2 regions of the Marinicellulosiphila megalodicopiae genome follow, and region 2 is predicted to be linked to the other one. Evidence: predicted binding sites of a transcription regulator. Region 2 holds the regulator's gene; the other holds the start of a gene.

Region 1 (15,748 bases), 650 kb from region 2:
CAAACGGCATTATTAACTCGTGCAGAACGATCTGAAATTTTAGCCAACAATTTAGCTAACTCAGATACCCCTGGGTTTAAATCCAGAGATATGGATTTTCAAGCAGTGTTAAAAGGTGAAGTTCGAAAACACTCATCGTTAGCTGTGAATCAAACCCATAACGGACATTTACCAGGAGTTGGTTTTGCAGATTTTGATCTGCTTTATCGTACTCCTACACAACCATCCTTAGATGGCAATACTGTTGATGATAATTTAGAAAATAGCGAATTCACTAAAAATGCAATGGGCTATAACGCCAGTTTTGAATTTTTAAATGGCCGTTTTAAAGGGCTAGTTAATGCGATTCGAGGGGAATAATGATGTCTTTAAGTAATGTTATAAATATCGCTGGTACTGGCATGAATGCCCAAAGTATTCGCTTGAATACGACTGCATCTAATATCGCTAATGCTCAAACGGTATCTTCAAGTATTGATGAAACCTACCGAGCAAGAAAACCGGTTTTTCAACTCCTACAAAAGCAATTTCATGATTCAAATTTTAGTGAAATGTACAGTGAAGATAATGTCGGTAATGGCGTAAAAGTCGGTGGCATTATTGAAAAAGACGATCCTTTGGATATTCGATACGACCCGACTCACCCAATGGCAGATACTGAAGGTTATGTGTTTTATCCTAATGTGAACGTCGTGGAAGAAATGGCGGATATGATTTCATCTCAGCGCAGTTTTACAGTAAACGTTGAAGTATTTAATACCGCAAAAACCATGCTTCAAAAAACATTAACGATGGGTAAATAAGGAGTAATTTATGGCTGATGTAACAAGTGTACAAAGCTCCGTTCTTGATCAATATGCGTTAGTTGATCCAAATAAAACCAAATCTAATGAAATGGGACGTGACCAGTTTTTAGAACTAATGATTGCTCAATTGAATAATCAGAACCCTTTAGAGCCTAAAGAAAATGGCGATTTTATTGCGCAGTTAGCTCAGTTTTCGACCGTTGAAGGCATCGAAAGCATGGGGACAAGTTTGGATGATATGTCTGCAAACTTTAAATCCAACCAAGCCATTCAGGCCTCTAGTTTGGTGGGTAAACATGTCACCATCGAAGGGAAAACCGATACGGATTTAAACTGGGGTGAATACATTTATGGCAGTGTCGAAATACCAGCTGGCATGGATAATTTGCACTTACAAATTATCAACGAGAAAGGCGATAAAGTTGAGGATATTTCCTTGGGATATCAGTCAAATGGTGAATCTCGTTTTATTTGGAATGGTGCGCAACTTGAGTTTAACGATGACATGATTGATATCGATTTAAGTAAGTTAGAGACAGATGAAGAAGGTCGCCCTATTCCCCATGCGGAAGGAAATTACCAGTTCAAATTGGTGGGCACCAGCGAAGGACAGCAGCAAGAAATGGCTATCTCAATGAGCGCTCGAGTGGACTCAGTTTCCATCACCGGCGGCTCAGAGTTAGTACTTAATTTATCAGGTAATGAAACCACTTCATTGCTTAATGTAAAACAAATTAATTGATCGCGGAGTAATGTATGGGATTTAGTTCAGGTTTAAGTGGCATTGCTGCTGCAAATAAAGATTTACAAATCACAGGTAACAACGTTGCAAACGCAAGTACGGTGGGGTTTAAAACCAGCCGTGCTGAATTTGGCGATGCGTATACCACTACCATTTTAGGCACAGGCGGCAACGCCATAGGCAGTGGTGTAAATGTTGACTCCGTTGCACAAAAATTTACTCAAGGTAATATCAGCCAAACAAACAGTGTGTTTGACTTGGCGATCGATGGTGCGGGATTTTTTGTTTTAGGTTATGAAAATGGCACGCAAACTTACTCTCGTTCGGGTATGTTTGGCGTGGATAAAGATGGGTTTATTACAAACAATCAAGGCGGTAAATTGCAAGGATTTGGTACTGATGAAAACGGCATTGTTACGGGAATTTTACAAGATTTAAAAGTAGAAACCGGCAATCAACCTCCTAAAGGCACGCAAGGTGTAGAAGCGCAAGTTAACGTTTCTGCAGGTGCTCAAGTTTTGCAACAGCTTGGATCCATTACACGCACTAACGGTTTGGCAGTTGGTGTTGCTCAAGTTGGTCAAGCTGAAGCGACAAGTTCGGTTTTATCGACATTAAATGTCCCAACAACTGAAGGTACACCGAGTTATTTAAATACGAATATTAATATAGCGGACAGATTAACAGCAGGTAATACAGGGCTTGGATTTTCAGGTGTAACACCAACTATCGGGGCGTATCAAACCCCAAACACTCCAAATTTTAATACAACTACAGGTGGTGCAATTGTCAATGGTTATGTGTTAGGTACACCCAGTACCGTCGCAATTACAGCAACATTAAGTGATTCAATCAATATTTCTATCAATACTGGCGGTGCCACTTTAATTGAAGCTGAAATATCTCCATATACAGGAAATGTTTCCGATTTACCTTCTGCAATTGCTGGTTTACAAATTGCAATAAACAATAACGAAGTACTTTCAGGTCATGTTCTTGTTCGTGAGGACCCAAATAATTTAGGTCAAATTGAATTATATTCAACAGATGGTACAACATTTCCAATCCCTGCTATCTCTATTCCATCCACTTCCACCTCAACATTAGCAAATCAATTAGGCTTTGGTGACTCAACTCATGCCACGTTACCAGGTAATGATAACTCAACAAATGATAATAGAATTTTATTAGATGATTTACCTTTGATTGGTGAAACAATAGAAGTTAATTACCTTGACGCAACAGGTGTCGCTGCAGTAACGCCATTAACATTAACATTAGCTCCAGTTTCACAAAATTATGCCTCTCAAACGGCTTTAATTACTGATTTGAATACACAATTAAATGCAGAATTAATACTTGCTGGTTTGAATGGTAATGAGTTTGTCGCTCAAATTAATCCATTTAATGCAAGCGCAATAGAAATCGTGCCGAATATAAATGACACGATTACCCCTGTTGATGAAGATTATGCAATTTCAAGTATTGTAAATACCCTAGGGTCAACATTGGCGCAAGATTTAGGCTTAACCAGTGGTAGTGTCAGTAACCGTTTTTTCCAAAACCCACCCGCATCCTCAGATACAATTCAAATTCAAATTCAAGATCCTAATATCAATGGAGGAACACCTTATACCGCGCTAATTCGCCCATTCCCTAGCGAAATACCTATTACAAATACAGCTGAATTATTAGCTGAATTCCAAGATCAACTTAATGATGATGTTACGCTTTCTGGTCGACTAACCATTCAAGAAGATCCTGATAATGCAGGTGTGTTTCAATTAATTAGCTCAAGTGGCACAAGAATAACATCAGTTACAGATTTAATTGGATCTGTGGCAACTGATCTACATTTTCAACCTGGCTCCACAATTACAGAAAGTGTATTTAGTAATTTACCTCCTTCTATAACTTCTACAATTGATATTACTTTGCAAGGTCCAAATTTCAATAATGGGTCTCAAATTATTGAAAATATAGAGCCATTTCCAGCTGGCTCTGTAATAAACAATATGAATGATATGGTTGCTGCCTTTCAATCAGCAATTGATGGCAATCAAAATCTTGCGGGCAAGATAAAGGTTTCTGAAGATCCAAATAGAATTGGTTTTTTACAAGTAGAAACCTTTGGTCCATATGCTACTGACGGTACGAATATTTTATCTTTAAGTGATAACGTTGGCGGCATGGCATCCTTATTAGGTTTAGATTTAGGGACAGTACCAAATCCGACAGTAAATACAGCCATTGCAGGACTTGAACTGTTTGCCAATGGAGGCAGCATAGATTTAACAACTATTGAAGGAACACCTGTAACCGTTCAAGGAAATTTACCATCAGAATTCATTTTTAATGACTTTACTCCAGGTGAGCCATCAACTCTTACTGGTGCTGCGTTAACATTATCTCCATTTACAGGTAACACTGGCAGTTATTTTAATATGAATATCGTTTCAGGGTCGAATTCAGATACGATTACTGTAAATGTACCTGGTGGTGGATTTTCAAGCCAAGCAGATTTGTCTAACGCCGTAGCTGTAGCAATAGCAGGCTCGGCTCAATTAAATGGTGTCATTAGCGTAGGAGTTGATTCTTCTAATCGTATGTATTTAACCAATATACGTTCAGGAGCTCAGTCAATTTCAGTTTATGAAGCTGGCAGTGATATGTCTCCAACATTTCCAAATCCAGTTCAAGACGTACTGGGTATGACTGCAGGATCGAGCCCTCAACCCATTCTAGAATTGGGTAGTGAAGATATTTCTGCGAATAATGAGTTAACATTAACAGTTGGCGGGGATGAGCCAGGTGTGGGGACTATTCGCATACCAGGTGGTACTTATACAACAACTGACAATATTGTACTTGCTTTAAATGGACAAATTACAGCCAATCCACAACTTACAGGTAAAGTAGAAGCAAGCAATGTAAATGGAAGAATCATTTTTAGTTTAACGCAATTAGGTGGGTTTCCAAACTCCTTAGATGTAGACAGTAATGGATCATCCCTTGCTGCATTTGGACATTCATCTCAATCCACTCCACCTGCAATTGATCCTGTAGATCGACGAAACAGCTTTCGAGTTAACCTATCTGTGCCTTTACCAGATGAAGATAATCGTTCTGGTTCTGTAGAGGTGACACTTGATGAAAATATTCGCTCAATTGAACAATTAGCATCGGCTATCAACCGGGAATTAAATGCTGCTGAAGAAGATCAATACGTTGGCGTTAGAGCTGAAGTCCATACCAATACAGATGGAACCAAAACCCTTAACTTTGTAGCAACCATTCCAGGAGAAGCCTCTCAAATTTCGGTTACTAATGTCCAGGCCATTGGAGAAGACATCAGCGAACAAGAAATTTACGCGATGTTACAAATTGATGCTTATGATGAAAATAACTTAGTTACTGGAGAGCCTGAAATTACAAACGGCTATCCTGAACAATCGTTTGTTTTATACGATGAAGAAAATGACGTTAGACGCTCAGTGACGATCCCTGAAGATTTACAAGCCTCCCAAATCGCCAGTTTATTATCTGAATTAGCGGGTGTGAAAGCCACAGCTGAAACAGAATTAACTATCTATTCACAGGATTATATTAATTCTGGTCAAATGGATATTTTGATCAATGATCAAAGAATTACCGCAAATAATTTTGAAGATATGGTTGAAGAAATCAATCAGTATCAACAAACTACCCTATCTGGCATCACTGCCGATTATGATGAAGAGTCAGGCAATTTAATGTTACACAGCACCATTGGTACTGACATTAAAATTCAAATTGATTCAACGGTTGCCACCGATACATTAACATTGCGTGGTGTCGATGGCACCGCTCCTGCGGTATTAGGTGGCGCAAACAACGAAGAAACGACTGCATTAGTGGGAGGGTTTGTCGATATTGTGTTAAATGAAGGCTACACAATGATTGAACCAGACCCGCGCGTAGTAGGTTTATTCAACGGTTTAACCTCTAACAGCTTTGAAGATTATGTCATTAATAGCTTTAATCCTGATGACCCAGAAACCTACAATGATACAGCATCCATCACAATGTATGATTCGTTAGGTACTCAACATCGATTACAAATGTACTTTGTCAAAGAACCGGATGACCCGCAACGCCCATTAGATTTAAATTACTGGACTGTTTATGCACAGGTAGATGGTTTAAATGTTGGCGATCCGGATCCTTCACTAGCTTATCCTGACAATTTAGCCCCGACAATGGCCAGTCATCGCATGTATTACAATGCCGATGGTACTTTAGACACAGAAAGCACTGGACCTTGGCTAATTTCAAACTGGGACCCAGTGGACGAAAGCGGCGACTCTAACGGAGCGTTCACCTCACAAAATGTTGCCGAAGGCGGATCTTTGCCGATTTCAACGGTAAGCAGCAGTTCTAACTTTGAAATTGATTTAACAGGCTCTACTCAATATGGTGGACCTTTTAGTCGAGCCAACTTCCAACAAGATGGGTATTCATCCGGTCGTTTAAAAGATTTGGAAGTAGGTGATGATGGGATTATTTACGCACGTTATACCAACGGTGAAGCGCAAGTATTAGGTCAAGTAGCTACTGCTTCTTTTCAAAATGTAGAAGGTTTGACTCAAATGGGTCACACCGAATGGCAAGAATCTTTTGATTCAGGAGATGCAACCATTGGGGAACCAGGCACCGGTGTGCTGGGTAAATTACGATCAAGTGCGTTAGAAGACTCGACAGTAGATTTATCTGAACAACTGGTTCATTTGATTATTGCCCAACGTAATTATCAAGCCAGTGCGAAAACCATCGAAACAGCCAATGCTGTGACTCAAACCATTATTAACTTACGTTAATAATCAAAACTAAAAGCGGAAAAACAAGGGATTGTTTGTTCCGCTTTCTTTTTTTAAGCATTCATGCATTACATTAATAAAAGACTGTAAGCATTTGATATAAAAGGAATTAATAAGTAAAAGTTAACATTGGCATTGCCATTGCACTTAATCAATCAGATGAATTAATTATGCTGAGGCAATTATGGATCGCGCAATATATATCGCAATGACTGGTGCTAAAAACAATATGATGTCCCAAACGGCACATTCGAATAATTTAGCCAATGCACAAACCACCGCGTTTAAATCGGATTGGGCTCAAGCTCGTTCAATGCCCGTTTTCGGTGAACACTTTCCTACTCGTGCTTATGCATTATCTGAACGCCCTGCTACAGATTTTAATGATGGACCCATGGTAAGTACTGGAAATGATTTAGATGTCGCAATTGGTGGTGATGGATTTTTTTCAGTGCTCACACCAGATGGCGAAGAAGTCTTAACTCGCCGAGGTGATTTTAGAGTCGATGTTACTGGAGCACTGATTAACGGTGAAGGCTTGCAGGTATTTGGTGAAGGTGGTCCGATTGTGTTACCTCCTTTTGAAAAAGTTGAAATTGCAAATGATGGTTCAATTTCCATAAGACCTCCAGGAAGCGGACCAAATGGATTGGTTGTCATTGACCAGTTAAAACTGTCCAATCCAGTTTATCAAGATCTAGCCAAAGGCACTGATGGATTATTTCGCTTTAGAGATGGCTCGCCAAGTGAAGGTCAACCCTTTGTTGCCGACCCTGCTTTGCAAGTTCGTTCTGGCTTTGTGGAGGGTTCGAACGTAAACGCCGTTAAAGAGCTCACTGAAATTTTATCATTATCTCGTCAATACGAAATTCAAGTAAAAATGATGAAAGCGGCCGAAGAAGTCTCTCAATCTGGTGAACAGATCTTACAACTTCAATAAACTAGGAGAACGTCATGCATAAGGCTCTTTGGGTAGGAAAAACAGGACTAGAAGCGCAAGACATAGCGCTTGCAACCATTTCTAACAACATGGCAAATGCCAGTACCACAGGTTATAAAAAAGACCGTGCGGTATTTGAAGATTTGATTTATCAAATTCAAAGACAACCCGGTGCACAATCATCACAAAACACCATTTTGCCATCTGGTTTGCAATTAGGTACGGGTGTTAGAACGGTTGGCACACAAAAAATCTTCACACAAGGAGATTTGCAAGTAACCGAACAACCTCTTGATTTGGCGGTAAACGGTCGTGGTTTCTTTCAAATAGCCATGCCCGACGGCAACATTGCATATACAAGAGACGGCACATTTCATATTAATAATGAAGGTACGATTGTTAACGCAAATGGTTATGCCCTAGAGCCTCAAATTGATGTGCCCGAACAAACTAAGACCATCACTATTGGTAAAGACGGCATCGTTACAATGGTGAGTGCAGGTGAAATTGATCCTGTTGAAGCAGGAGTAATAGAAACCGTTGATTTTGTGAATCCAGCAGGATTACAGTCTTTGGGTAATAATCTATTTTTAGCAACCGTTGCAAGTGGTGAAGCTCAAGCAGGTACACCAAGTTTGGACGGATTTGGATCAATTATTCAAGGGGCTTTGGAGAATTCAAACATTAAAATCGTAGAAGAAATGGTAGATATGATTTCAACCCAACGAGCTTATGAAATGAATTCTAAAGTCGTTTCGACTGCAGACAGTATGTTGCAGTTCATTACGCAGAATCTATAGGAGTGGTTATGAATACTTTAAAATCATTCGCATTTATTGGTGTAGTTGTTTCAAGTTGCCAAACCATGCCAAGCCAAAAAGTTGTACCTGATGACCCTAATTTTGCACCAGTGCCGTCTCAATCATTAACACCGCCGCCAGCTATGCAAGGGTCTATCTATTCATCATCTTCCTCTGTGCAGTTGTTTTCAGATAAAAATGCAAGGCGTGTTGGCGATATCATCACAGTAATGTTGGATGAGAAAACCACTTCAAAAAAATCATCCAATGCAAATAGCAAAAAATCCAGCTCAACTGCATTCACTGCCCCTACAATTGGCGGAACGTTAATTCCTGAATTATCAGCCAATATCAGTAATGATCGAAATTTTTCAGGATCTGGTGGCGCTGGTCAGTCGAATCAAATGAGTGGTGTTATCACTGTCACCATTGCTGAAGTGCTTCCCAATGGCGTCTTAATTGTAAGGGGTGAAAAATGGATTACGCTCAATAATGGCGATGAATACATTCGATTAAGTGGCATGTTACGCCCTGAAGACATTGATGTTGAAAATTCCGTTTCGTCTCAAAAACTGGCAGATGCTCGAATCACATATTCAGGGACTGGAGATTTAGCAAACTCAAATCGACAGGGTTGGTTTTCAAAATTCTTAAACAGTCAATATTGGCCGTTTTAATTAATATTTAATTAGGAATCATCATGAAACAGTTAAGTTTAATATTTATTTTATTATTCATTTGCACTCAAACCTTCGCACTTCGCATTAAAGATATGAGCAGTGTTCAAGGAGTACGTGAGAATCAATTAATTGGATATGGATTGGTAGTGGGTTTAGATGGTACAGGAGATAAAGCGCCCTTTACCAACCAAACATTTAACAACATGATGAAGCAATTTGGTATCACCGTTCCAGCTGGAACGGATCCAAAACTAAAAAATGTCGCCGCAGTGGCAGTGCATGCTACTCTGCCCGCGTTTGCAAAACCCGGTCAAAAAATCGATATTACAGCTTCAAGTATTGGCAATGCTAAATCTTTAAGGGGGGGTACATTGTTGATGACACCACTTAAAGGCATAGATGGAAAAATATACGGATTAGCTCAAGGCAGTTTAGTTGTAGGTGGTTTTGGAGCAGACGGTGCAGATGGGTCGAGTATTAAAGTTAATGTTCAAGTAGTTGGACGAATCCCTAATGGAGCAAGTGTTGAACGTACCGTTAGCAATAGTTTTAACGAAGGTGATCATTTAACGTTTAATTTAACGCGCCCTGATTTTACCACCGCCACGCATATGGCAAAAACCATCAATGATTTATTCGGTCAAGGTGCAGCATACGCTATGGATGCAAGTTCAATTCGCGTAACAGCCCCAAGAGATGCCAACCAACGGGTTTCATTTCTTTCAATTGTTGAAAATTTAGAAGTGGTACCTGGTAACGAGGCAGCAAAAATAGTCATAAATTCCAGAACTGGAACAATAGTCATTGGACAAAATGTAAGAGTGCATCCTGTAGCTGTTACCCATGGTTCCTTAACCGTTTCAATTAAAAATACTTTAGATGTCAGCCAGCCAGATGGACTAAGTGACGGCCAAACCGCTGTAATTCCAGATACTGAAATCAATATTGATCAAGAAAACAACAAAATGTTTATCATGGGTCCTGCAGTTACACTAGATGACATCGTCACAGCAGTAAATGAAATTGGAGCTGCCCCAGGTGATTTAATGGCAATTTTAGAGGCATTAAAGCAAGCTGGCGCATTAGAAGCGGATATCGTTGTAATTTAAATAAATCACAAAAATGAAACCAAGGGTCAGATCCAAATTCGAATAATTTAAAGTTACTTGCGAATTAAAAGATTAGGGGGCGGATCCTTTTTTATTTTAAACCCGGAGGGAATAAAATCTTTCACTGGCTGAATTTTTATTACCGGGCACTTAGAGGAGGTTTATAAAGAAAAATAGATATAAGAGAAAATATAAAAAACAAAGATAAGTTAATAACAATAGAAAAGTTAGAAATGAAGTAGGAAAACTACATTTTTTTAGCTAATTCATTAAAGTCCCAATGTTTAAACAATCTATCTTCAATTCGAACTAAAGGTAAAAACTTATTATCTAATTCTAATAAAAAGTTAAATACTAACTCCAACTCAACATCTTGTTCAATCAATTCAAAATCAAAAATAATGGTCGCAATTTTAAGACTTTTAATTTTTACAGTTAAATCAAAAGCAGAAGATTGAAAATACGTTTTGCAAAAAACTTGAAGATTTTGGGCACTTGGAATGTTATCAGCAAATTGAATATTCCAGGTTCTTTGCCATTTATTTGCGCTTAAACGGCGCTTAGATGGAATAATTGAATCCATCTCTAACGGTTTGCACTGTGCCATCATAAAAAACCAACTTAAAACATTACTAGTTAATATGAACAATTTAATTACAATTTCAAGTAAATCGAATAAAACTTAACCAAACTGTGTCTCTGTTACATTTAGTATGGACAACAGATCACATTCTTGCCAGTTAGTTTATATACAATTAATAAAAAGTTGATGCTATCTTCATTGATTTTATATTCTTTTTCGATAAAAATACGATTGTAACTTTCTGTTTTCTTGATTTTTTAATTAAATTCAATACAAAACAATTACACCCTGAGTAAATTTATGTAGCATTTTTTATTTAACCACTTTCGGGTGAACTCACAGGATCCATCCCTATAAATATTTGATATTTATAGGGAATTTTGTTGTAGGATTTCTTCCCAACATCTATCCATTCTTTTTTGAGAAATTGGATATTGCGTTTTAATGGTTTGGGCAAATAATGAAATGCGATACTCTTCTAGCATCCATCTAAAGGTCTCAAGTTGCGGCAACACGCGCTGTTGTTCAACTAACTGTTCTTGCAATGTTTGAAACTGTTTCCAATAATTATTAAGTTGTTCAACCCAATATTGTTCTTTTGATGTAATGCCACTGTGGCGCGCTAAGCGCATTTCACAGGCCTTTAAGTAACGCGATAGTTGTTCAAAATGATCTATTGGCGTTTGCTGTATAAAGTTCGGATACACTAAATGGCTGATTTGCGTTTTAACATCTGAAAACACAAACGCCAATGCAAAGCTCATTTTGCCTTTTAAGGTTTTATTAATTGAGTGATGCAACTTCAAAATATCGTTTAACTGTTTCGCCAACGCTTGTGCTTGTTCATCTAAATGGTTTCGCACTTTCAATAACACGTCTTGATAAGACGACGCATTATAAGGAATGTCGTCTTTGTCCATATTGGCAGCACGTGCAATACTGGCCATAATTAAATCGTCATTTAGCTCTTTAGCCTGGCCAAATGGTGCAAAATACAGGGTCGTTTGCTTCCAATTTTTAAGGGCGTTTAAAATGGATTTATGCATCGAAATAGTATCGTGTTTTAATAATTGTAAAACCGATTGCTGATGCTGGTTGATTGCGTGGTATTGATCACCAAAATTTTGAATCTGCAATTGGCCTTTTTCAACCACTAATGACTGATAACGCTTAATTGAAATACCAGCATGTTTTACAGATATTTCTGGAATTACGGGCTTGTTAGGGAACGCAAAGGGCAAATTTTCAGTTTTTGTTTGTTTACTGACCGCGACTTTACTTTGATTAGTGACATGATGCTTAAACTTAGCAATTAATTCGTCTAGATCATTTCCCTTCTCTAATGTTTTACCCTTTTCATCGACCACATTGATAATGAAACGATGATGTTGTTCTAATTTTTCGGCTTGCCATTGGTCTGGATCAATCATAACCGCGGTTTTGTATCGAATTTTTTCACTCATTTGCGAGGTTAATGACTGGCTTTTGTCGGGGTTTGATTTAAGAAAATCATCGACAAAATTGGGTACAGGCACAAATAATTTACGCAGATTTTTAGGCAGTGACTTTATCAAAGCGATGCATTTTTCTTTAACCAAGCCCGGTACCATCCACTCTAAAGCCTGTCTGTTTAGCTGAGTTAACACAGCACTTGGCACTGTAATAGTAATGCCATCATTTTGTTGGCCAGGGCTAAATGCGTAAGCAAGGGGCAATGTCATTTGGTTAAATTGAAGATGATCTGGATAATCAAAATCCGTAATGCCATGTTCCGATTGAGCGGTAAGAATTTCAGGGGTTAATGTGATCAACTGTTCATTAGCGGCATCTTTTAGCCACTTATGAAAACTGATGCCGTTATTGATATCCTCTGGAATATGTTGATCATAAAAATCAAATAACCATTGATCGTCCACCAAAATATCGCGTTTTCGTGCTTTGGCTTCTAAGCCTTCAACCTGTTCAATTTGATTGATATTGTGTTTGATCAATTTTGAATTAGACTCGAACTGCTGCTCTACCAAACCCTGCCTTATAAAGATTTCACGGCTGATTTTGGCATCAATTCGGTTATATTGTACTTTTCTGTTGGCCACAATAATCAATCCAAATAACGTCATTTTGGCTGAAGCGACCACTTGAGACTGCTTTTTAGACCAATGCGGTTCGCTATATTGTGTGTTGATCAAATGCTGAGCTAATGGCTCAATCCATTTAGGATCAATTTTGGCAACCAGGCGAGCATATAATTGATTCGTTTCTAATAATTGACCAGACATAATCCATTTATGATTACGTTTTTTAGTTAATGTCGACGGATGAATCAAACACTGTCTGTTTCTTGCGGCCATAAATTGGTTTTTTTCATAAAACATGGCGCATTGAGACAAATAGCCGGTTAATAACGATTGATGAATCGTATCGTAATTCGAATTATTCTCGTTCATTTTCCAATTTAATGATTTAAAACTACTCACCAATTGATGATGAATGTCTCGCCACTCACGCATTCTTAAATAATGCAGAAAATGCTTTTTACAATATTTGCGTAAATTATTTTGGGATAATTCTTGGCGCTGTGTTTCAAATCGATTCCACAGATTCACGAACGAAATAAAGTCAGAGTCATTATCCGCATCTAGCATGTGTGCTTGTTTCGACGCTTCTTTTTTCTCTTGGGGAAATTCTCTTGGATCTTGAATCGACAAGCCTGCCACAATAATACTGACTTCTCTTAAGCAATTGTTTTGTTGAGCTTGAATCAATACTCTTGCTAATCTCGGGTCGATGGGTAATTTACTTAACATCTGCCCTATTTTGGTTACTTTACGTGATTTGGTCACGGCACCTAATTCAAATAACAACCGATAACCATCGCTAATTAATTTATGGTCCGGTGCTTGTAAGAAATCAAATTCTTCGATGTCACCTAAACGTAAATGATGGGTTTGTAAAATAACCGCCGCTAAGTTGGTTCGAAGAATTTCCGGTTCTGTAAATTCGTCACGCTGTAAAAAGGACGCTTCATCGTATAACCGAATACATAAACCCGGTGCAATACGACCACAACGACCTGAGCGTTGATTTGCACTGGCTTGGGAGATATCTTCAATAGGCAGTTGCTGTACTTTACTGCGAATGGAATAACGCGACATTCTGGCCAAACCAGAGTCAATAACGTAATGAATGCCAGGAACCGTAAGCGAAGTTTCAGCTACATTGGTTGCTAATACTATTCGTCTTGATCCATTAGGTTTGAATATTTTTTGTTGTTCCCCCGTACTTAAACGGGCATATAGTGGCAAAATATCCATCCCTTTTATTTGGGATTTGCGCAGTATTTCGCTGGCTTCACGAATTTCACGCTCACCTGGCAAAAACACCAAAAAGCTTCCACCTCGCTGATGAGTTTGCCCTTGCTTTTCTTTTTCTAAAACATACTCAACCGCGCTTAAAATTTGATCAGATACATTGCCATCAAAATGATCGCAATAATCAATATCCACAGGAAAGCTACGGCCAGAGACTTCAACGATAGGTGCACGATTAAAGTGTTCTGAAAAGCGTTGAACATCAATGGTGGCAGAGGTAATGATCACTTTTAAGTCTTTGCGTTTTGCTAAAACACGCTTTAGAAAACCCAAAATAAAATCAATATTTAAGCTACGTTCATGGGCTTCATCAATGATCAAACAGTCGTATTGATTTAAAAAACGATCGTATTGAAACTCGCTTAATAAAATACCGTCAGTCATTAATTTAACTAATGTGTGCTCATCGGTTTTGTCCGAAAAACGCACTTGGGACCCAACTTGCTGGCCAAATTCTACCCCCATTTCTTCACATAAACGCAATGCCACATTGTGAGCGGCGATTCGTCTAGGCTGGGTATGCCCTATTCGGCCTTTTATTCCAAGGCCTGCTTCTAAACACATTTTAGGAAGTTGAGTGGTTTTACCAGAGCCGGTTTCACCTGCAATGATCACGACTTGATTATTTTTGATTAGCTCAATAATTTCATCTTTTCGACCGCTAACGGGTAAATCTTCGTTATAGGTGATGTCAGGCACATTATTTTGCTTTTGCTCGACGGCTTTTAATGATTTTTCAAAGCGATCAACAAAATTCTGATTGGGCTCTTTTAGCTTTTTTGCTTGCTGCGTTAACCAAAATTGATCTTGAATTAAGCAACGTGAAATGGCTTTTTCTAACTGATTATCTAATATCATAAAACTTTTTAGCGTTCGATTCGGTAGCGAGGGCGTGTTTTCAAAGAGAGATTAAGCACGTGAATAGCACGCTCTGGGTAGCCCATTTGGACTGAAGGACGAATAAAGGGATTGGCTTGATTGGCCCAACCCTCAAAATAAAAATCGTTATATTGGTAGCTTTTGGCGTTTGAAAACAGATTAATGGTTGGTAATTGTTCAGAAACTAATGATTGAATTTTTGATAAAATCTTACTTTGTTCTGATGGAGTTTTGATACCATGATATTGCTCTATCAAATCATACAATGGTTGCAAGCTGTTTTGTACAACGACTAATGATATGGGTTTAGTGCTGTTTTGTTGAGTTTTAACATAATGTTCAATTGAGCTTAAATCCACAATATCTTCATCAAAACCCTGAATATAAGCAGGATATTTGCCTAAAGCAACTGACTCAATCCATTGAGTTTGAGTGGCTGATTGAATACGCACATTTAACCCAATATCTTGTAAATCTTCAACAACTGCAATCAGCACATTAACTAAATCAGTTCGCTCTGATGAAATTGAAATATAAAATGCTAATCTTGTTCCGTCTGGATTTTCTCGAAACCCATCGCCATTTGAGTCAATAAATCCAGATTGAGTCAGCAATTGCGCGGCCTGTTTTTGATTATATTGAAATAAGTAATCGAATTTACCTAAATTAGCATTATCTTTATCGTTACTAAATACCCCTAAAGATTGTTGATTTACATTTGAAGAACTTATGCTTAATTGGGATACTTTTAATAAATAATCTCTATCAATCGCCATACTCATTGCTTGTCTAAATTCTAAAATATCGAATGGATGGGTGTTGGTGTCCAAAACAATGGAAGTTTGCCCCGTAGGAAAAAACCAAAATTTATTATTTTGATTTTTTTGTACAAAATTTCGATCTATATCAGCAATGACAGCATTCATCCAATCAATTTTCCCACTTGCAGCTTGAGTAACCGCTTGTTCGTGATTTTTGATTT
Region 2 (15,748 bases):
ATTTGCGTTTAAACGAGCCTCGTTTTGCAAAATTACCAGACATCATGAAAGCCAAGAAAAAACCCTTAGATAAAACCATGTTAAATGAATATGAAGTATCTGAAGCATCAGCCGTCGAAATTTTAGAAGTCATGGCGCCATCAAAACGCACGGCAGGTGTAAAAGTTGCAGACGTTGATGAACTTATTAATAAATTAAAAAATGAAGCGAAGGTGATTGCATGAGTACTTTAATTATTGCCGATGTTGTTCAGGGACACTTAGATGCAGGTGTTGCTAAATTAATAGGCGCGGCTCAAAAAATATCCGGTGACATTCATGTGTTAATCGCAAGTCACGATGATAGCGCATTGGAGCAAGCTAAAAAATTATCATCCATTGATAAAATTATTTCAGTGATTCATTCAGGCTTTGAGCATATTACCGCAGAAAATGTCGCGCCTTTAGTGGTGAGTGTCGCAAATGATTACACTCACATAATCGCCAATACTTCGATGCAGGGTAAAAATGTATTACCAAGAGTGGCCGCGTTATTAGATACCGAACAAGTATCTGACGTCATTGAAATATTAGGTGACGATACTTTTAAGCGATCATTTTATGCAGGTAACGTTTTAGCAAAAGTAAAAGTCAATAGTCCTAAAAAAATATTAACTGTTCGTGCCACCGCTTTTGACGCAGTTGAATCAGGCAGTTGTGCAAATGTGGATTCAATAGATTACACACCTGGTGATTCAAAAGTCAGTTTTGTCAGCGCGCAAATTAGTGAATCAACAAGACCAGAATTAACCAGTGCACCTATTGTGATTTCAGGTGGACGAGGCATGCAAAATGGCGAAAACTTCGCCATGCTTGAAAGAGTCGCTGACAAATTAGGCGCGGCAGTGGGCGCTTCACGTGCTGCGGTTGATGCGGGTTTTGTACCTAATGATTTACAAGTTGGGCAAACGGGTAAAATCGTTGCGCCTGATTTATATATTGCGGTGGGTATTTCGGGAGCCATTCAACATTTAGCAGGCATGAAGGACTCAAAAGTGATTGTGGCGATTAATAAAGATCCCGATGCACCGATATTTCAAGTGGCGGATTATGGTCTTGTGGCTGATCTTTTTGATGTGTTGCCAGAATTAGAATCTAAATTATAATTTCAATTTTTGAACAAAAAAAAAGAGCCTATTTTTTCAAGTAGGCTCTTTTAAATTTATGTATATTAAAAACATTCACATTAATAGTTAAACTAACGTTTCAACATCTTCCTCATAATCAACCCCATCAATTCCAAAACCGAATAAACGGAAGAACTCTTCTTGGTATGCTTTGAAGTCAGATAATTCTTCAAAGGTTTCAGTGGTACATTTATCCCACAACGCTTCCACTTTTGATTGAATCTCAGGACGTAGCTCTTTTAAGTCCATACGGATACGGCCATCTTCATCAAGGGTTAATGCAGAATCATCATACATTTCGTCTTTGAATAAACCGTGAACTTGTTCGATACACCCTTCGTGTGATCCGTCTTCTTTCATTACTTTGAACAAAATAGACAGGTATAAAGGCATAACTGGAATCGCTGAAGACGCTTGTGTCACTACTGCTTTTAATACTGAAACATAAGCTGCGCCATTGTAAGCACCTTTTAGTTTTTCAGAAATTGCTTTGGCTGCACGATCTAAATCTTCTTTGGCTTTACCGATCGTTGCGCCTTTGTAGATTGGCCAAGTTAATTGCTCGCCAATGTACGTGTAAGCGGTTGTTTTAACATCTTGCGCTAATACGTCAGCTTTGGTTAATGCATCTATCCAAAGTTCCCAATCCGCGCCGCCCATTACATCAATGGTACCTTGAATTTCTTCAGCACTTGCAGGCTCTAGTGTAATGTCACTTACCACTTTTGTATCAGTGTTTAAGTTTTTGCGTGTCACACTTTTACCAATTGGCTTAAGTGTTGAGCTAAAAATTTGATCTGAATCTGGATCTTTACGACGAGGTGCTGCTAATGAGTAAACAACTAAGTCGATTTTGCCCATGCTTGCTTTGATTTCGTCAATAACGGTTTGCTTAGCTTCGTGACTGAATGCATCTAAGTTAAACGTATGTGCATAAAGACCGGCAGCTTTTGCTTCTTTTTCTAAAGCAACGGTATTGTAGTAACCCGCACTTGCAGTTTTGCGCTCTGTTGGCGGTTTTTCAAATTGAACACCTAATGTGTTCGCGCCAGAACCAAATGCAGCTGTAATTCTTGAAGCTAATCCATAACCTGCAGAACAACCAAGTACTAATACATTTTTTGGGCCTTTTTGAGCAGGCGTATTATCTTTAACATATTGAATTTGCTCTTTAACATTTTGAGCACAGCCCACTGGGTGAGCAGTTGTACAAATAAAACCACGAACTTTTGGTTTGATAATCATAAATTAGGTTCCCTAACCAGAGTAAAATACGAGCCTAGTTTACGCAAGAGCCTTGCTTGTCGCCAGTTTTTTTAAGGTTTTTGTCGGGCAAAAACAGCTTTATGGTGATTATTGGATTTATTGTCTAGATTTAAAGAACACTACTTAGATAATTAGCCATGATAAAGCCGCCCGTTCGAACTCGTGAACATTTACTGTTTATTGGTGACTCACTTATTTTAAATCCATATGACCCAACCACCATTGGTTGGACAGGCCGTTTAAATATGATGGCCACTAAGAAAAACCCAGATATTCAATATCATAATTTGGGCATTTTAAATGAAACAAGCGAGCAGTTGCATTCACGTTTAGAAATGGAATGGAATTTACGATTTTTTGAAGATGATCATTGTTTTGTTGTGATTCACACAGGCATGTATGACACCTACGCAAGAGCAGGAAAAGCAGCGGTGCCTTTAACCCAAACCATTGAAAACTTAACGGCAATGTTTGAGTTTTTAAAACCCAAGGCTAAGTGTTTATTATTAGGCCCGACTCCGGTTTTAGACCCTGAAACGAATCAGCGCATAAAACGATTAAATACAAATATGCAGGAATTTTGTAAGAAAAAACACATTCATTTCGTGAATCTATTTTTGTTATTACAAAATGATGTGGCGTTTAAAAGAAAGTTAGCGCAATTTCCAAAACAAGTGGATTTTGCGCCTTTTTATGAAAAGATCGCCAGCCATATTGGTGACGATTCAGGATGGTGGTTCAAAAAATAAACTTAATTATTTACGGTATGCAGCACTTTTAGCATGAGCTTGAAGCCCTTCACTGTAACCAAAACTTTCTGCAAGTTTGGCCACTTCTTTAGCGCCATTTTGCGAACAGTTAATAATCGAAGTACGTTTTTGAAAGTCATACACACTTAGCGGTGAGCTGAATCTTGTTGTACCTGATGTTGGTAATACATGATTTGGACCCGCTGCATAATCACCAAGGGCTTCAGCTGAATACCTTCCAACAAACATCGCACCTGCATGATGGATACCATCTACAAATTTTTGCGTGTCTTCAACGGATATTTCAACATGCTCTGCTGCAACGATATTACCCACTTCAATGGCTTGCTCATCGTTATCGACCACAATCACCAATCCACGATCTTTTAAAGATTGCTTTATGATCTCATGTCTTGGCATTTCATCTATTAGTTTTTCCATGCTCGCGATGACTGCTTTTGCAAACATTGCATCTTGAGTCACTAAAATAGATTGCGCATCGGCATCATGTTCAGCTTGAGAGAACATATCCATGGCAATCCAATCCGGATCGGTTTTACCATCACAGATGACTAATATTTCAGATGGACCTGCCACCATATCAATGCCAACCGCGCCAAAAACTTTTTGCTTGGCAGTGGCAACATACGCATTACCAGGACCTGTAATTTTATCTACTTTTTTAATGGATTGAGTACCATAAGCAAATGCAGCTATGGCTTGAGCGCCACCAATACAATACAGTTCATCCACTTGAGCAACATGCGCCGCCCCTAATAAAAAGTCATTCACTTTTCCATCAGGAGAAGGCGACATCATAATCAAATCTTTTACACCGGCCACTTTTGCAGGAATCGCATTCATTAGAACAGAAGAAGCCAACGGCGCAAGACCTGCGGGTGCATACAACCCTACTCGCTCAATAGGGGTGACTTTTTGGCCTAAAGTGTTTCCAAGTGCGTCTTGATATTCAAAAGATTCAAAGCTTTGCTTCTCATGGTAATCACGAATGCGCTTAGCGGACTCAACTAAAGTATGTTTTTCTTCGTCGTTTAACTTATTAAACGATACTTCAAAATCAGCAGGCTTTAAGGCAAGTTCACTAATAGAACTTACATTTAAACGATCAAATCGATTGGTATATTCAATCACTGCATCATCGCCACGTTTTTTTACGTCAGCTAGAATTTGATCCACACGACTAAGCAGATCAGTATCCGCCACTTCATCCATTGATAAAAACCCACCTAAGCGCGCTTTAAAATCGGCATCGTTATAATTTAATTCATTAATGCTTATTTTGGACATACTGCTATTTTCCTACCACTCTTGTAATTTTTGCACCTAATTGGCGTAATTTCTCTTCAATGCACTCATAACCACGATCAATATGGTAAATACGATCCATTGATGTTTCGCCTGTTGCCACTAATCCGCCTAATACCAAACTTGCGGATGCACGTAAATCGGTTGCCATAACTGGCGCAGCCTTTAATTGTTTCACACCAGTAATGACCACTGTGTTACCGTTGATTTTAGCGTCACAGCCCATTCGAATTAATTCATCAATATGCATAAAACGATTTTCAAAAACAGTTTCTTTAATTGTACTGACACCATTTGCCACGGCATTCATCACACAAAATTGCGCTTGCATATCAGTAGGAAAAGCAGGATATGGAGCCGTTGTCACATCAACAGACTTAAGCACTCGATCTGTCATATCTGCAACAATCACATCACCTTTGATTTCAATATGCAATCCCGCTTCTTCAAGCTTCATTATCACTGCATCTAATGTTGTTGGGTCCGTATCTTTTAATGTAATTTTTCCACCAGTCATTGCCGCTGCAACGAGATAAGTACCCGTTTCTATGCGATCAGGCATCACACTATATTCACAACCATGAAGAGACTCCACCCCTTCTATTGTTATTTTATCTGTTCCATGTCCCGTGATTTTGGCACCCATTGCAATGAGTAAATTCGCCAAATCAATCACTTCAGGTTCACGAGCAGCATTTTCTAATATAGTTATGCCCTCTGCTAAAACAGCGGCCATCAATACATTTTCAGTTGCACCAACAGAAACCATATCGAATAAAATCTTAGCACCCTTTAAACGACCATTGCTTTTAGCTTTGATAAAGCCATCTTCAACTTTAATGGTTGCACCCAGCGCTTCTAATCCACGGATATGTAAATCAACAGGCCTAGAGCCAATTGCACAACCACCAGGTAACGACACATTAGCCTCACCGTAATGAGCAAGTAACGGCCCCAACACAACAACCGAAGCGCGCATGGTTTTCACCAACTCATAAGGAGCCGTTACGCTATGTAACGGTTTTGCACATATTTGTGCACTCATATCTTCATTGATAATTACTTCAACCCCCATAGTGCCAAGCAACTCAATCATGGTGGTCACATCATGAAGATGCGGTAAATTTGATAAAACAATCGGTTCTTTTGACAATAATGTTGCAGCTAAAATTGGCAATGCAGCATTTTTGGCACCGGAAATACGAATGGAGCCATTTAATTTAGCCCCACCAGAAATTAATAACTTATCCATTTTATTGCCTTATGATTCGGTTGAAAGCGACATTGTGACTGCGTGAACTTCACCAGAGGCAATGACATCATTTAAACAACCGTAAACTAATTGCTGACGCTTAACTGGCATTAACCCTTTGAATTTATCGCTTTTGATAGTGACATGAAACTTAGCGCCCTCACCTTCCACACTAACATGTTGATCTTCAAATTGACTTAATAATAACTCTTTAACTTGTTGCGGTGACATAGCAATTCTCTGTAATTTAATAAAAAACGACCAATTTTAGCTTTTTTGAAACAAAAAAAACACATACCTGAAAAGATATGTGTTTTTTAAATTAGTTCTATTTATTTTTAATTCGTTATTATTTGTCTCTAAAGCTGGTTTGCTCGTAAGAATCTTGAGTGGTTTTTACCCATGCATCGATGGCCGCATCTAAATCATTATCATTATCTGACATCACTTGATTAAATTGATTGGCGAACATAATTCCCAAATTGATACCGTTAAATTCAATGTTTTGAATCAACCATGCCTCATTGCGCTTTGAATAATATAAAGACTGAACCATTGGATATTTAGGCCCATCAGGTGAAATAACATCTAAGTAAATACGTGTATTTTTATAAGTATTTTTTTGATTATCACGACTTGAAACAATTTTAACGTCATAACCAACAAAATTAACCATGCCTGCTGCATAAGTTTGAACCATTGAATGAGTAAATGCAGTAATAAAGCGTATTTTTTGTTCTCTAGTCGCATCCTTATAAAAACTGCCCATTACTTTAGTTGCAATCTGTTGAAATCCAATCACCGGTTTTAATTGCTCTATCATGATATCAATGAATTCTTGTTGATTTTCGATTCCACCTGAAGCACCAATATTGCTTTCTATGGTAGATAGCACCATATTAACACCATCTTCTACTGCTTTTTCAGCAGGTACAATCTCTGTTTCTGCCCAACTAAATGAAACCAAAGCAAGCAATGTAGATAACGCGATAATTATTTTTTTCATTTTTTATATTCCTGTAGATCGATAACTGGTTCAGCAAAAGCTTATATTAAGGTATCATCAAGCTCAACTACTAATATGACACTTATGAATTTTTATGACTAATTTCGACTTCTCAAAAAGCGCGCTTCGAACTATTGATTTAGAAGCTAAAGCCATAGCATCATTATCGCAAAGTATAACTGAAGATTTCCTGAACGCCTGCCAATTAATTTTAAATTGCCAAGGGCGAGTAATTGTCACTGGTATGGGTAAATCAGGACATATTGGCAATAAAATGGCCGCAACCTTTGCAAGTACTGGCACTCCATGCTCATTTGTCCACCCAGGAGAAGCCAGTCATGGTGATATGGGGATGATTACAAGCAAAGATATTGTCATCGCACTTTCTAATTCAGGTGAAGTTCAAGAAGTGGTATCTATTATCCCATTATTAAAAAGAATGGGAGTTAAATTGATATCTATCACTAGTAAAAATGATTCGACCCTAGCTCAAGCCAGTGACTTTCATTTAAATAACCAAGTGACCCAAGAAGCCTGCCCTTTAAATCTTGCGCCGACATCAAGTACAACGGCGACATTAGTGTTAGGTGATGCATTAGCTATAGCATTAATGGAAGCACGTGGTTTCAGTGCCGATGATTTTGCGTTTTCTCATCCTGGCGGTTCTTTGGGTAAAAAACTACTATTAAAAGTCAGCCAAATTATGGCCACCGGCGATCAAATCCCTAAAGTATGCTTAGGGGATAGCTTTACTGACGCATTGTTAGAAATGAGCGCAAAAGGCAAAGGTATGACCTGTGTAGTTGATGCTCAGGATCAACTTGTTGGTATTTATACAGATGGCGATTTAAGACGCTCAATTGCACAAAATATATCATTTCACGAATCGTTAATTGATGAAGTAATGCACGCTGCGCCAAGTACAATATCCATGGAAACTTTAGCCGCTCAAGCTTTATTTCAAATGGAAGAAAAAAGTATAACTAGCTTAATTTGTGTCGATTCAGATCAAAACATTGCTGGAATTATACATTTACACGATTTAATAAGAGCGGGGGTTGCGTGATAACAAAGTCTCAATTTTCAAAACTTTTTATTTATGGCATCATTATTTGTATCAGCTACACATTAATTGTATTTAATTTTAAACAATCAAATATCAATGATACTGATTTAATTCCTAAAAATAGCGCAAGTGACATTAAATTGAGTGCAATCAACATATATCAGACACAATATGATGAAATAGGGGTAAAAAAAATCGACATCAAAGCTGAAGTATTTACTCAATATAATTCAAACAAACAAGAATTTTCAAACCCTCAGTTTTATTTTTTCTCAAAACAACATAACCAAAAAAGCCAGTCCTCTGTTTTAAATTGGGTCATTACTTCAGATCAAGCACAAATCAACCAACCAAATATTATTGAAGTGATTGGAAACGTAGAAGGTAATCGAACAATTGGTTCTGAAATTTCTTTTAATACTGATTGGTTAAATTATGATGTCATCAATAATACTGCATCTAGTGATGCGGACATTATTATTTGGCAACAAGATAATACAACTGAAGCGACAGGGTTCGATGTTAGTTTGATTTCAAATAAAATCGATATCCAACTTCATAATAACGTAAGATTTAATGTTTTAGAAGGCGACAACTCATTATGACTTTTAAAAATAAAAAACACTTCTGTTCACTACTTAGATCATTTTTTTTAATTGTGTCTTTTTTAGTAATCAGCCCGGTAATTTTTGCGCAAACATTCCAAATTCTTGCAAAATCAACAAGCATCCGCGAATTAGAAAATGAGCTTTTAACCATTCATTTAAAAGCAGTAGCAAGCAATGCGGAAATTAAAATAATTGGAGATATTTTAGAAGATCACCGCGATCTAGAAACCAGCACCACTCAATTTTTGGATGTAAAAGGCAGCCCTGCTCAGATTGAATTAACCAATGAAAAACAACAACGCATCGTTGTTACTGCTGATCACATTACCTATGAAGTCATCACAGGGCTCATTATTGCTCAAACCCATGCCAAAATCACTTTTGGCACCAACTACACTAAAGGTCATAAAATCACCTATGCACTTGATGGATCAACTAGGGAATGTTCAAGTGACCTGTCCAAGCCCGATAGTTTTTGTGAAACGGTTTATGATTCACAAGAGATAGTGCAATGAGTACACGTACTTTAATCGCTAAAAATTTAGCAAAGACCTATTCCAAACGCCCGGTTGTTATTGATGTGTCTATTGAAGTTGAACAAGGGCAAGTTGTCGGTTTACTAGGTCCCAATGGTGCGGGGAAAACTACATGTTTTTATATGATAGTAGGTTTGGTGAATCAGGATAAAGGTCAAATTTTCATCAATAATATAGACATCAGTCAACAACCAATGCATATTCGAGCTCAAAAAGGGCTAGGGTACTTACCTCAAGAAGCATGCGTTTTTAGAAAATTATCAGTTGAAGATAATATTTTAGCTATACTTCAAACAAGAAAGAATTTTAGTAAAACTGAACAAAAACAAAAGCTTGAATCATTATTGAATGAGTTTAATATTCAACATATACGTAAATCGCTTGGCATGGCATTGTCCGGCGGAGAAAGAAGACGGGTTGAAATTGCTCGTGCATTAGCGATGGATCCTGCATTTATTTTACTTGATGAACCCTTTGCAGGTGTCGATCCTATTTCTGTAAACGATATTAAAGATATCGTCAAACAATTAAGCAACAAAGGCATCGGTGTGTTAATTACTGATCATAATGTGCGAGAAACGCTTGATATCTGTGAAAAAGCGTATATTGTCGGTAATGGTCACATTATTGCTAGTGGCGATGCAAACAGCGTTTTGCAAAACCAATTAGTTAAAGATATTTATTTAGGCGAACAGTTTACGTTGTAATCAGAGTAATTATAATAAAATATGAAAACTTCACTTCAATTAAAAATGGGCCAGCATCTTACGATGACTCCCCAGCTTCAACAAGCCATCCGTTTATTACAACTTTCCACGCTCGATTTGCAACAAGAGATCCAACAAGTACTTGAATCCAATCCAATGCTTGAAGTAAATGACGAAGAGCCTTCTGCAAATAACAATGAACAAGATCAAAATTCACAAAAAAGTGCTGAAAATGAAATATCCGAACCCAATAAAATAGAAGAAACAGATTCACAATGGGAAGAAAATATCCCTGACGAATTAGCGGTTGATACTTCATGGGACGATATTTATCCAAATCTACCCACAAATATGTCAGCACCTTCTGGTGACGATATTAATTTTGATAGCTTTCGAAGTGAAACTGAGGATTTACAAGATCACTTATTTTGGCAATTAAACTTAACCCCGATGAATACTCGTGATCGAATCATTGCTGAATCGATAATTGAATCCTGTGGAAATGACGGATATTTAAAATCCACAATTGAAGAAATTTTCTCAGGCCTTTCAAATGAATTAAATGAAGAAGGTATGAATGAAGAACAAATGCTTGAATTAGATGAACTAGAAGCCGTTCTTCATAGGGTGCAACAATTCGATCCACCTGGTGTGTGCGCCATAGATTTAAGTGACTGCCTAACAATTCAACTAAAGCAACTGCCTCTTCAAACAGAATATTTAGAACAAGCGAAATTGATTGTTAAAGACTTCCTTCCTCAATTAGGTTCTCGTGATTATCAAAACATCTTACGTAAAACAAAATTTAAAGATACTGAGTTGCAATCTATTTTAGTACTCATACAATCGCTTAACCCTCGCCCAGGGGACAGTATTTCCGAAGACCAAGCCCAATATGTTGTTCCAGATGTATTTGTTCGTAAAGATATCGAAAACAATAAATGGCTAGTAGAATTAAATCCAGATATCGCGCCAAAATTACACATTAATAGTGGGTATGCTGAGTTAATCAAACGTAATGATGCTTCAAGTGATAATGATTATTTAAAAACAAATTTAAGTGATGCCAAGTGGTTTATTAAATCTTTACATAGCAGAAATGAAACGTTACTTAAAGTAGCAACAAAAATTGTTGAACATCAACGTGGATTTCTAGATTATGGCGAAGAAGCTATGAAACCATTGGTATTGCATGATATCGCACTTGATGTCGACATGCATGAATCCACCATTTCAAGGGTTACTACTCAAAAATACATGCACACCCCAAGAGGTATTTTTGAATTGAAATATTTCTTCTCTAGCCATGTTTCCACTGCAAATGGCGGAGAGTGCAGTTCAACGGCGATTCGAGCAATGATTAAAAAAATAATCAGCGAAGAAAACACAAAAAAACCTTATAGTGATAGCAAATTAGCAACATTATTAGATCAGCAGGGAATTAAAGTTGCACGAAGAACCATTGCAAAGTATCGTGAAGCGATGCATATTCCACCTTCAAATGAACGAAAAAGTTTAATGTAACGGATTGAGTTAGTGACTGTATTATGATTCAACTTAAAAATATATTAACGGCCGAAAGAACCTACATCATGGATCTTGGCTCAAGTAAAAAACGCGCAATTCAAAGTATTAGTCATGAAATTGCTAAAAATTGCACACAATTAAATGAAAATCATATCTTTGATCATTTAATTGCAAGAGAAAAACTTGGAAGCACTGGATTTGGAATGGGTGTTGCCATGCCACATTGCCGCTTAGATAACTGTGACAAAGTGATCGGAAGTTTTTTTAAACTTTCTGATCCTGTTGACTTTGATGCACTTGATAGCCAAAAAGTCGATTTGATTTTTGTATTACTTGTTCCAACTGAAGCCGCTAATGAACACCTTCAAACCTTGGCAGCAATTGCAGAAAAATTCAGCCAAGCCGATTTTTTAAGCGCTTTAAGAGACTGCAATGATTCTTCAAAAATTTTTGAACTATTAAGTAATTAATTATTATGAAATTAATCATTTTAAGTGGTCGTTCAGGTTCAGGTAAAAGTACAGCATTACAAGCATTAGAAGATGCTAAGTTCCACTGTATCGATAATTTTCCAGTTTCCATGCTGTTGGATTTACCTAAAAATTTACAAGAAAATGACGACATTCAAAATCTTGCATTGTGTATCGATGCGCGTAATAGCGCAAAGTCATTAAAAAAATTCGCTCATACTTATAATGAATTATCTCAAGACATCGATACTGACTTAATTTTCTTAGATGCCGATCCTCAGACATTATTTAAACGATTCAGCACAAATCGTCGACGCCACCCCTTAACAAATGACAATACCTCCTTATCTGAAGCCATTGAAATTGAAAAATACATACTCAAACCGCTTGAAGATTTTTCTCAATTAAAAATCGACACATCAAAGTTAAGTGAACAACAACTCAGAACAGTGATACGTGACAGGGTTATTAAACACGAACAATCTCACCTTTCTCTGCAATTTATCTCATTTGGGTTTAAACACGGGGCTCCCACCGACGCTGATTTTGTATTTGATGTACGCTGTTTACCTAATCCTTATTGGAATCCCGATCTTAGAAGTTATACAGGACAACACCAGCCTATCATTGACTTTTTATCGGAACAGCCAGAAGTAAGTCAGATGTATGTTGATATTTTTAGCTTCATTGAAAAATGGATACCTCAATTTGAACAAAATAATCGATCTTATTTAACAGTTGCGATAGGATGTACAGGCGGCCAACACCGTTCTGTATATTTAGCAGAAAAATTAACTAAGGGCATGCAAACTAAACATGTAAATGTTCAAGTTCGCCACAGGGAATTAGGACATTAATTTTGATTGAAGCAAAAATAGAAGTCATCAACAAACTTGGATTACACGCCCGTGCAGCGGCCAAGTTGGTCGGAGTAGCAAATCAATTTAGCTCAAACATCCTTCTAGATAAAGCAGGCAAAACCGCTAATGCAAAATCTATCATGACTGTAATGATGCTAGGTGCAGCTAAAGGCACTATTTTGGATGTGAGTGCTGAAGGAAAAGACGAACAAGCTGCAATAGATGCCATAAAAACCATATTTAATAATTATTTTGATGAAGGTGAATAACCCAGCGTTATTTCCATATTCATAGATTCTTTTTCTTTCTCTTTATTCTGCTCTTACAAATCGCTACACTTACGCGTTTTTTGCCCACTACACTTCAATTATGCCATCTCATTTTGAACAATCGCAATTAGAACAATACTCTTTACTTCTAAATCAATCGATTCTCGAAGAAAATTTTGCTGCTTTCAAACAATTAACCGAACAAGAGCTTAATCCTTCAAATTTAGCTTATATAATTGAATCCAACCCAAGTAATCAAAGAATTGCCATATGGGAAAATTTAACAGAATCGATTCAATATGAAATCATTCCTTATTTAAATGATGAATTACAGGCATCATTTTTAAAAAACCTTTCCCCCGAAAAGATCAAAACCGCCACGCAAGATTTAGAGCGCGATGATTTAGCCGACATACTTCAACAGTTACCGGATCGTATTTCGGATCAAGTACTTGGAGTAATGACCCCTAAAGATCGAAAAGATATGGAAGTATTACTTTCATACGATGAAGATTGCGCAGGCGGTTTGATGAACACAAACTTCATCAGTGTAAGAGCAAATATCACCCTAGAAGTGGTTTTACGTTTTTTACGTAGGCATTCAGACTTACCCGAACAAATGGATTGTGTATTTGTCACTAGCCGACACGAAAAACTGGTTGGTATTTTACATTTAAGTAAGTTATTAACTCATGAGCCAGATTTAACTGTACGTGAAGTCATGAATTCGGACATAGAAGGGATCAAAGTTAACACCTCTTCAAATGAAGTTGCCCACCTTTTTGAACGTCACGACTATGTTACTGCGCCTGTTGTATCCAATGATGGTACTTTAGTTGGCTGGATTACAGTGGATGACGTGTTAGATGTTATTCGCGAACAAGCCGATCATACTGTTTTATCTTTTGCGGGCTTAGATGAAGAAGAAGATACATTTTCACCTGCTTTTAAAAGCTCGCAGAGACGCGCTCTTTGGTTAGGTATCAACCTTTTAACTGCACTATTTGCTTCTGCCTGTGCGTTTTTATTCGAAGCTACCCTTGATGAAATTGTTGCCCTAGCAGTATTGATGAATCTCACTCCTTCTATGGGTGGCATAGCAGGTACTCAAACACTAACGATTGTCATTCGTGGTTTAGCATTGGGGCACATTTCAAAAAACAATATTCGCTGGTTACTTGGCCGCGAATTAATTGTTGGATTTAACAATGGTTTATTATGGGCAAGTGTAATTGGTATTGCCGTATATTTTTGGAAAGCGTCCATTGGATTATCCATTATTATTGGCGTTGCCATTTGGATAAATTTGATTATTGCGGTCATTACAGGCACCCTTCTACCCATTTATCTTAAAAAGAAAGGCATAGACCCTGCATTATCAGGTGGCGTAATTTTAACGACCATTACTGATGTAGTTGGAACTTTTATTTTTTTAGGCTTAGCAAGTATTGTCTTGTTGAGTTAATTACAGTTAGGCTATTTTATGAGTGATTTTGAATATTTAGATGATGATGAAGAAGAAATCATCAGCAAAACCCAAATTAAAAAAGAAGCACAATTGCTTCAAGATTTGGGTATCCGTTTAATGGAAGTTAAAGAAGGTTATTGGAAAAATTTTCCACTTTCTGATCGACTTCTGACCGCATTAGAAGAAAGTAAACGCATTCCAAGTCATGAGGCAAAACGTCGCCATGCTCAATTTGTTGGTCGATTAATGCGATCTGCCGATATTGCCGAAATTGAAAAACAACTAGATTTATTAGATTCCAGCAGTACGGTATTTCAACAAGTATCCTCTGAAGTTGAAAGGTGGCGAGAATTATTATTAACTCAACCAGACTCCTTAACTGATTTTATTACTGAATTTCAACCTCAAGACATACAATCATTACGTCAATTGATTCGCGCTACACTAAAAGAGCAAGAAAAGAATGATAAAGAAAAACAAAAAGCAGATTTACAGCAACGTAAACCACAATTTATAGTCAAATCTCGTAAAACTTTGTACAAATCTTTGAAGCAAATTATCAGCTCTAAATAACTATTTGTCTGGAATTGTGATGGTTTGTAATATTTTTGCTAAACTTAAATGCAAACGTGTATATAAATAACAAAAATAAGGCAAATAAGGGAGTTTTTATGTCAGACCACAAGTTAAGTGCATCCATTACACCAAAACGCTCGATGGAAATGCTTTCGCAACGAGAGGTGTTACTTCTTAAAAAAACAGGAGAAGGCAGTTTATATGAAATTTTTCGATCTTGTTCATTGGCGATCTTAAATGTCGGCTCTGAATGCGACGATGCGAAAATTTTACTGGCACAATATGAAGACTTTGATATTGAAATCAAACAAGAAGATCGCGGATTAAAATTACAATTAACCAACGCCCCCTCCTCGGCTTTTGTTGATGGTCAAATGATCGCATCTACTCGAGAAATGTTATTTAGCTGTTTACGTGATTTGGTTTTTACTCAAGCTAAATTACAAATGAATCCGCTCCCCTTAGAACAAAGTGATGATATTACAAATTATGTTTTTCACCTTTTACGAAATGCAAATGCTTTAAAAGCAGGTCGATTGCCTAATATCGTTGTTTGCTGGGGCGGTCACTCCATTGTCAGAGAAGAATATGAATACACTAAGGCCGTTGGTCATGAGCTTGGTTTACGCGGATTAAATATTTGTACAGGTTGTGGACCTGGAGTCATGAAAGGCCCAATGAAAGGGGCCACTATTTCTCATGCAAAACAACGAATTTATAATGCACGTTATATTGGATTAACTGAGCCGGGGATTATTGCAGCAGAAGCACCCAACCCAATTGTTAATGAATTAGTAATCATGCCAGATATCGAAAAGCGCCTAGAAGCTTTTGTACGCCTTGGGCATGGAATATTGATTTTTCCTGGCGGTGCAGGCACCGCTGAAGAGCTTCTAT

Evidence for each region. Region 2 encodes sigma-54, which starts transcription at its own class of promoters, with help from an activator protein. Its sites were predicted from a motif close to TGGCACNNNNNTTGCTNT; they were not measured.
Region 1: the regulator sigma-54 is predicted to act here: its motif matches at 6,535-6,552, upstream of TYM08_RS09825 (flagellar basal body rod protein FlgF).

The regions. Positions count from the first base shown of each region.
Region 1 covers NZ_AP023087.1:2,315,781-2,331,528, forward strand. The annotation lists gene flgB (flagellar basal body rod protein FlgB) at 1-360, shown strand, start outside; gene flgC (flagellar basal body rod protein FlgC) at 363-803, shown strand; gene TYM08_RS09815 (flagellar hook assembly protein FlgD) at 814-1,548, shown strand; gene TYM08_RS09820 (flagellar hook-basal body complex protein) at 1,563-6,404, shown strand; gene TYM08_RS09825 (flagellar basal body rod protein FlgF) at 6,589-7,344, shown strand; gene flgG (flagellar basal-body rod protein FlgG) at 7,359-8,144, shown strand; gene flgH (flagellar basal body L-ring protein FlgH) at 8,153-8,821, shown strand; gene TYM08_RS09840 (flagellar basal body P-ring protein FlgI) at 8,845-9,933, shown strand; gene TYM08_RS09845 (hypothetical protein) at 10,181-10,582, opposite strand; gene hrpA (ATP-dependent RNA helicase HrpA) at 10,885-14,745, opposite strand; gene TYM08_RS09855 (ABC transporter substrate-binding protein) at 14,754-15,748, opposite strand, start outside.
Region 2 covers NZ_AP023087.1:2,967,738-2,983,485, forward strand. The annotation lists gene TYM08_RS12785 (electron transfer flavoprotein subunit beta/FixA family protein) at 1-224, shown strand, start outside; gene TYM08_RS12790 (electron transfer flavoprotein subunit alpha/FixB family protein) at 221-1,144, shown strand; gene fabV (enoyl-ACP reductase FabV) at 1,232-2,410, opposite strand; gene TYM08_RS12800 (GDSL-type esterase/lipase family protein) at 2,569-3,180, shown strand; gene hisD (histidinol dehydrogenase) at 3,187-4,488, opposite strand; gene murA (UDP-N-acetylglucosamine 1-carboxyvinyltransferase) at 4,493-5,758, opposite strand; gene TYM08_RS12815 (BolA family protein) at 5,768-5,989, opposite strand; gene TYM08_RS12820 (MlaC/ttg2D family ABC transporter substrate-binding protein) at 6,108-6,764, opposite strand; gene TYM08_RS12825 (KpsF/GutQ family sugar-phosphate isomerase) at 6,859-7,830, shown strand; gene lptC (LPS export ABC transporter periplasmic protein LptC) at 7,827-8,435, shown strand; gene TYM08_RS12835 (LptA/OstA family protein) at 8,432-8,953, shown strand; gene lptB (LPS export ABC transporter ATP-binding protein) at 8,950-9,681, shown strand; gene TYM08_RS12845 (RNA polymerase factor sigma-54) at 9,703-11,205, shown strand; gene ptsN (PTS IIA-like nitrogen regulatory protein PtsN) at 11,229-11,678, shown strand; gene rapZ (RNase adapter RapZ) at 11,684-12,535, shown strand; gene TYM08_RS12860 (HPr family phosphocarrier protein) at 12,538-12,807, shown strand; gene mgtE (magnesium transporter) at 12,908-14,272, shown strand; gene yjgA (ribosome biogenesis factor YjgA) at 14,291-14,848, shown strand; gene ppnN (nucleotide 5'-monophosphate nucleosidase PpnN) at 14,947-15,748, shown strand, end outside.